DNA from 2 places in the Streptomyces boninensis genome. Region 2 is predicted to be linked to the other one. Evidence: riboswitches for the same ligand, from Rfam matches in the RefSeq annotation. Region 2 holds a riboswitch; the other holds the start of a gene.

Region 1 (3,404 bases), 1.3 Mb from region 2:
CGGCGGGCACGGACGAGAAGGCGGTGGTGGCGTCGGCCGCCCGCGAGGGGCTGGCGGTGAGCCACCTGGGGCTGCTGACGTACGCGCCGCCGCACACGCCGCGCAGCGCCGTCATCGTCGGCTACGCGACGCCGCCCGATCATCTCTTCCCGGGGGCGCTGGCGGCGCTGTGCCGGGCGTTGAACGCCTAGGCCGTCAGGCCAGCACCTCCCGCAGCTGGTCGAGGCCCCAGTCCAGGTCCTCCTTCGAGATCACCAGCGGCGGGGCGATGCGGATGGTGGAGCCGTGGGTGTCCTTCACCAGGACGCCGCGCGCCATCAGCTTCTCCGAGAGCTCGCGCCCGGTCCCGTACGACGGGTCGATGTCGACGCCCGCCCACAGGCCGCGGCCGCGGACCTCGCGCACCGCGCCGCTGCCGGTGAGCAGGCCGAGCTCGGCGTGCAGATGATCGCCGAGCTCGGTCGCCCGCTGCTGGAACTCGCCGCTGCGCAGCATCGCGATGACTTCCAGGCCGACCGCGCAGGCGAGCGGGTTGCCGCCGAAGGTGGAGCCGTGTTCGCCGGGGTGGAAGACGCCGAGCACGTCGCGGTCGGCGACCACCGCCGAGACCGGGACGACGCCGCCGCCGAGAGCCTTGCCGAGGATGTAGACGTCCGGGACCACGCCCTCGTGCTCGCACGCGAAGGTCCGTCCCGTACGGCCGAGGCCTGACTGGATCTCGTCCGCCATGAAGAGGACGCCGCGCGCGGCGGTCAGCTCGCGCACGCCTGCCAGATAGCCCGGCGGCGGCACCAGCACGCCCGCCTCGCCCTGGATCGGCTCCAGCAGGACGGCCACCGTGTTGTCGTCGACGGCCGCTTCCAGGGCCGCCAGATCTCCGTACGGGACGATCTCGAAGCCCGGCGTGTACGGGCCGTAGTCCGCGCGCGCCTCCGGGTCGGTGGAGAAGGAGACGATCGTGGTCGTGCGGCCGTGGAAGTTGTTGTCGGCGACCACGATATTCGCCCGGCCGTCGGGCACGCCCTTGACCCGATAGCCCCACTTTCGGGCGGTCTTGACGGCGGTCTCCACCGCCTCCGCGCCGGTGTTCATCGGCAGCACCATGTCCTTGCCGCACATGGCCGCGAGCTGCTCGCAGAATTCCGCGAAGCGGTCGTGGTGGAAGGCGCGGGAGGTGAGGGTGACGCGGTCCAGCTGGGCGCGGGCGGTGTCCAGCAGCCGCCGGTTACCGTGGCCGAAGTTCAGCGCCGAATAGCCGGCCAGCATGTCGAGGTAGCGCTTGCCCTCGACGTCCGTGACCCAGGCGCCCTCCGCCGAGGCGATGACGACGGGCAGCGGGTGGTAGTTGTGCGCGCTGTGGGCTTCCGCGGAGCGGATCTGGTCCTGCGTGGTCGTCGTCATGCTCTTCGGCTCCGTTCGGGATACGGCGGGAGTTGGAGGGGGTCCTTGTGGGACCCACTTCTATCGTGCGCTTCCGCGGCGCGGAGCAATCCTCGCGTGTGCGGCGCGGCATCCTGTGGCTTCGCCACGGAGTCCCCCGCTAGGCTGAGGGGGCGCGGTGACTGGCGTACGTGGAATCGACCACGGGGGAGCCGTGCGCGTCAGCGCGCAAGGTGCCGCCCGCCTGGGCACCCGGGGACCACAGCGATGCGACCCGGAGGTTTGATCCCATGCCCCTTGACCACCCCGCCCTCAGCGCCGCCGACCCGGAGCTCGCGGCGCTCGTAGCCGCGGAAGAGCAGCTGCAGGCCGACACCCTGCGGATGATCGCCAGCGAGAATTACGTATCGACCGCTGTGCTGGAAGCGACCGGCACCGTCCTCACCAACAAGTACAGCGAGGGCTACCCCGGCCGCCGCTACTACGAGGGCCAGCAGAACGTCGACCCGATCGAGTCCCTCGCCGCCGGCCGCGCCGCCGCGCTCTTCGGCGCCGACCACGCCAACGTGCAGCCGTACTCCGGCTCGCCGGCCAACCTCGCCTGCTATCTCGCCTTCGCCGAGCCCGGCGACACGGTGATGGGGATGGCGCTGCCGATGGGCGGCCACCTCACCCACGGGTGGGGCGTCTCGGCGACCGGGAAGTGGTTCAACGGCGTGCAGTACGGGGTCCGGGAAGACACCGGTCTGATCGACTTCGATCAGGTGCGGGACCTCGCCCGCGAGCACCGCCCGAAGCTGATCTTCTGCGGCGGTACGGCGATTCCGCGGACCATCGACTTCGCCGCCTTCGCGGAGATCGCCCGCGAGATCGACGCGGTGCTCGTCGCCGACATCGCGCACATCGCGGGTCTGGTGGCGGGCGGGGCGCACCCGTCGCCCTTCCCGCACGCCGACGTCGTCTCGACGACCACCCACAAGACCCTCCGCGGGCCGCGCGGCGCGATGCTGCTGACCAAGGAGGCGTACGCGAAGCCCGTCGACAAGGCCGTCTTCCCCGGCCTCCAGGGCGGCCCGCACAACCACACCACGGCCGCCATCGCCGTCGCCCTGCACGAGGCGGCGCAGCCGTCGTTCCGGGATTACGCGCAGGCCGTCGTCGCCAACGCGAAGGCCCTGGCCGGCGCGCTGGCCGAGCGCGGCTTCGACCTGGTCTCGGGCGGCACGGACAACCACCTGATCCTGATGGACCTGACCCCGAAGGACGTCCCCGGCAAGACCGCGGCGCGGGCCCTCGACCGGGCGGGCATCGTCACGAACTACAACACCGTCCCGTACGACCCGAGGAAGCCCTTCGACCCGTCAGGGCTGCGCATCGGGACGCCGTCCCTGACCTCCCGCGGCCTGACCACCGACCACATGGCGCAGGTGGCCGCGTGGATCGACCGCGGGGTCGCTGCCGCGAAGGCGGAGGACGAGGTGGCGCTCAAGGGGATCCGCGGTGAGGTGGCGGAGCTGATGGGGGCCTATCCGGCGCCGGGGCTGCCGGTCGCCTGACGGCGGGCGGGGGTGCTCAGCCGGGCGTCCGGCCCGTCCGGCGCCTGCTCGTCCTGCTCCGATACGTCGAGCAGCTCCCACCGCGAGTCGTCCCTGCCGGCCGTACGCGGGCGGCGCCGCAACGCGCCCCACACCAGCAGCGCGCCGGTCGCCGCGCCGGGCACTGCCCACCACCAGCCGGTGGCGGGGTCGGTGTCCGGGGCGGCGGCGCGCTTGACCGGGGCGGCGGCCGGTGTCCCACCGGTGCCCGAACCGGAGTGCAGCGCCGGGAAGTCCGGTGCCGTGCGGCCCTCGTCCGTCGACTTGCCGTCCACCTTCAGGCGGGCCAGCACCCGGAGGAGGCCCTCCGAGTCCGCGGCCGCCCGCCAGGTCACCTCGGGGCTGGCGTCGGTGGGCTCGCCGACGGTGCGCTGGATCAGGGGGCGGCCGTCGCGGGTGTCCAGGTAGATGCGGTCGACGCGCCAGACC
Region 2 (3,404 bases):
GCGGACCGCAGCGACCGACTGGCAGGCCGCCGAGGTGCGGCGTATCGAGCGCGATCTGCACGACGGGCCGCAGGCCAGGCTCGTCGCCCTCGGGATGACCGTGTCCGCCGCCGAGGAACTCGTCGACAGCGACCCCGCCGCCGCGAAGGCGCTGCTGCGGCAGGCGCAGGAGTCGTCCTCCACTGTGCTGCAGGAGCTGCGCGGGCTGGTGCGGGGGATCCACCCGCCGGTGCTCGCCGAGCGCGGGCTTGTCGATGCGATACGGGCGCTGGCGCTGGACAGCGTGCTGGAGGTGGAGGTCAAGGCGGAGCTGCCTGACCGGCTTTCCGAACCCGTGCAGTCCGCCGCCTACTTCGCGGTCGCCGAGGCGCTTGCCAATGCCGCAAAGCACGCGCGGGCCCGGCGGGTGGAGGTCGATCTGTGGCAGCGGGACGGGACCTTGCGGGTCGTGGTCGGTGACGACGGGCGGGGTGGTGCGGATCCGGCGGGGGGCAGCGGGCTGCGGGGGATCGAGCGGCGGCTGGTGCCGTTCAACGGGGTGATGGCGCTGAGCAGTCCTGCGGGCGGGCCCACGACGGTGTCGATCGAGATTCCGTACGACGCGCCGGCGGGTGGGGCGCGGGCCGACGAGGCCCCTGCCGGGCAGCGCGGCGCCACCGCGTCCCAGCGGTGGCTCTGGGAGCTCGCGATCGCCTCGGTCGTCGTGCCGATCGCGCTCGTGCCACAAGGCCTGGTCGCCGGGATACAGTTGATCATTGGCTGGGAGGGGCGCTCCTGGTTCCTGGCGCTTTACATGCCGGAGCCGTGGCAGTGGCCGACCGTGGTCGCCATGATCGCGCTGGGGCTGGCCGGGCTGCCGATGCTCGTGCGGCGGCACCGGTGGTTCTCCCGGCATTTCCGGGGCAAGACGCGCGCTTGCTGACGTGGAGGGGGTGGCTGGATGCGGGTCGTACTCGCCGAGGATCAGTATTTGCTGCGGGACGGGCTCGAGCGGCTGCTGACGGCGCACGGGATGGAGATCTGCGCCGCGGTGGAGTCCGGGGAGGAGCTGCTGGCGGCGCTGCGGGAGCAGCGGCCCGATGTGGCCGTCGTCGATATCCGCCTGCCGCCGACCTTTACGGACGAGGGGCTGCAGGCCGCCCTTGCGGCGCGGCGGGAGCGGCCTGAGCTTCCGGTGCTGATCCTTTCGCAGCATGTGGAGCAGCTGTACGCGCGGGAGTTGCTGGCGGACGGGCGGGGCGGGGTCGGGTATCTGCTGAAGGACCGGGTGTTCGCGGCGCGGCAGTTCGTGGACTCGCTGCGGCAGGTGGCCGCGGGTGGCACGGCGATGGACCCGGAGGTGATCGCGAAACTGCTGGCGAGCAATGCGCGGGACGAGCCGCTCGGGCGGCTGACGCCGCGGGAGATGGATGTGCTGTCCGGCATGGCGGAGGGGCGGTCGAACGCGGCGATCGCGCGGACGCTGGTCCTGTCGGAGGGGGCCGTCAGCAAGTACACGACCAGCATCTTCGCGAAGCTGGATCTGGCGGAGTCGAATGATGACAACCGGCGGGTGCGGGCGGTGCTTGCTTACTTGAACGGGACCGCGGGGTCGGGGTGACCAGGGCGGGGCTGGGGGGAGCCGGCGGCTGCGGCTAGGGTGATGGCGGGCCGTGACTGGCGTGTGCGGATGGGTGCAACCATCGGGGAGCGGTCCCGTCGTCGTGACGCAGTGCCGTGCGCCTGGGCTTTCCGGTTAGCGAGCTGGGAGGCGGGCGGTCATGGCCATTCGGTATGTGGATCCTCCGGTACGGGAGGATGAGCGGGCGACGGTGGCGGGTGCGGTGCCGGGTGCCGCGATGCGGCTGCGGTCGATGCCGCGGCTGGTGGGGATCGTGAACATCACCGCGGATTCTTTCTCCGACGGTGGGCGTTATCTCGCGGCCGATGACGCGCTGGCGCAGGCGCGGCTGCTGCGGGCGCAGGGCGCCGATCTCGTGGAGCTCGGGCCCGCGTCGAGCCATCCGGACGCGGAGCGGGTGGATGCCGCGGAGGAGCGGCGGCGGCTGGCTCCCGTGCTGGAGCGGCTGGTGGCCGAGGGGGTGCCGGTAGCGGTGGACTCGTATCTGCCGCAGACGCAGCGGTACGCCGCGGGGCGGGGCGCGCTCGTCCTGAATGACATCCAGGGCTTTCCCGACCCTGCGCGCTATGCCTCGCTGGCGGCTTCGGGCTGCACGCTGGTCGTCATGCACTCCGTGCAGCGGGTGGGGCCTGCGACGCGGGTTTCGACGGATGCGGAGGCGGTGTGGCGGGGGATCGAGCGGTTCTTCGCGGAGCGGCTGGCGGCGCTGGCGGCCGCGGGCATCGGGCGGGAGCGGCTGGTCATCGATCCCGGGCTCGGGTATTTCCTCGGGTCCACGCCGGAGCCGTCGCTGACGGCGCTGGCGCGGGTGCGGGGGCTGAAGGAGCGCTTCGGGGTGCCGGTGCTGGTGTCGCCGTCGCGGAAGTCCTTTCTGCGGGCGGTGACCGGGAGTTCGCCGGATACGGCTGGTCCGGCCACGCTGGCCGCTGAGTTGTACGCGGCGCTGCAGGGGGTCGACTACATCCGCACGCATGATGTCGGTGCCGTACGGGACGCGCTCGCGGTCTTCGCGGCGCTGGAGGGGGCCGGGCACGCCTAGCGGCAGCGTCGGCCGGTTCGGTCGGGCCGGCTGACCCGGTCGGCCAGGGCAGAAGGCGGTCGCGGCGGCGGCCCGGGCGGCCGGGGCACGGCAGCCGGCCGGGGCGGCCCCGCCAGGCCCACCTACGGCCCGGGGCGCGCCAGCACCGCCGGCCCCTCACGCCCGCAGCCGCAACCCCCGCGGCGTCGCATGGAACCCCGCCGTCTCCAAGGCCGCGCCCAGCGGCGTGTCCAGCGCCGACCGGCCGTTGGTGCGCTCGATGGTCACCCTCGTGCCCAGGGCGCCCTCGCGCGCCGCGGCCGCCAAGGCCTCCGCCGCCGCGGACAGGCGGGGGTCCTCGGCCTCCGCCCACGCGAGGAGGGTCTTGCCGCCGCGCTCCACGTACAGCACCAGCTCGCCGTCGACCAGGACGACCAGCGCGCCCGCCTTGCGGCCCGGCTTGTGGGTCGAGCCCTCCGGTGGGTCGGGCCAGGACAGCGCCGCGCCATAGGCGTTGGCTGGGTCGGAGGCCGCCAAGACCACCGTCTGTGGCTTGGTGCCCGGGCCCGGGCCGCCTGCCAGCGCGCGGAGACGGTCCACGGCGCCGTCCATCGCGAACTGGGCCGCGCCCAGGCCCTCGACTACATAGCCGCGGCGGGCCTGGCCCGTTTCTTCGAAGGCGGCCAGGACGCGGTACGCCGCCGAGAAGCCGCCCTCGACGCCCTCCGCGGCCACCGCGCCGCGGGTGACGACGCCGTGCCGGTC

The links. Region 2 has a riboswitch for ZMP and ZTP ahead of folP (dihydropteroate synthase). Riboswitches for the same ligand answer to the same signal wherever they lie in the genome.
Region 1: it holds a riboswitch for ZMP and ZTP, as region 2 does, so the genes downstream of both, glyA (serine hydroxymethyltransferase) here and folP (dihydropteroate synthase) in region 2, are expected to answer to the same signal.

Annotation. Positions count from the first base shown of each region.
Region 1 covers NZ_CP183837.1:5,945,277-5,948,680, forward strand. The annotation lists gene ACNNMR_RS27305 (PLP-dependent aminotransferase family protein) at 1-191, shown strand, start outside; gene rocD (ornithine--oxo-acid transaminase) at 196-1,401, opposite strand; ZMP/ZTP riboswitch at 1,549-1,637, shown strand; gene glyA (serine hydroxymethyltransferase) at 1,671-2,936, shown strand; gene ACNNMR_RS27320 (hypothetical protein) at 2,906-3,404, opposite strand, start outside.
Region 2 covers NZ_CP183837.1:7,266,619-7,270,022, forward strand. The annotation lists gene ACNNMR_RS33165 (sensor domain-containing protein) at 1-922, shown strand, start outside; gene ACNNMR_RS33170 (response regulator) at 941-1,600, shown strand; ZMP/ZTP riboswitch at 1,643-1,735, shown strand; gene folP (dihydropteroate synthase) at 1,854-2,660, shown strand; gene ACNNMR_RS33180 (ATP-dependent helicase) at 2,817-3,404, opposite strand, start outside.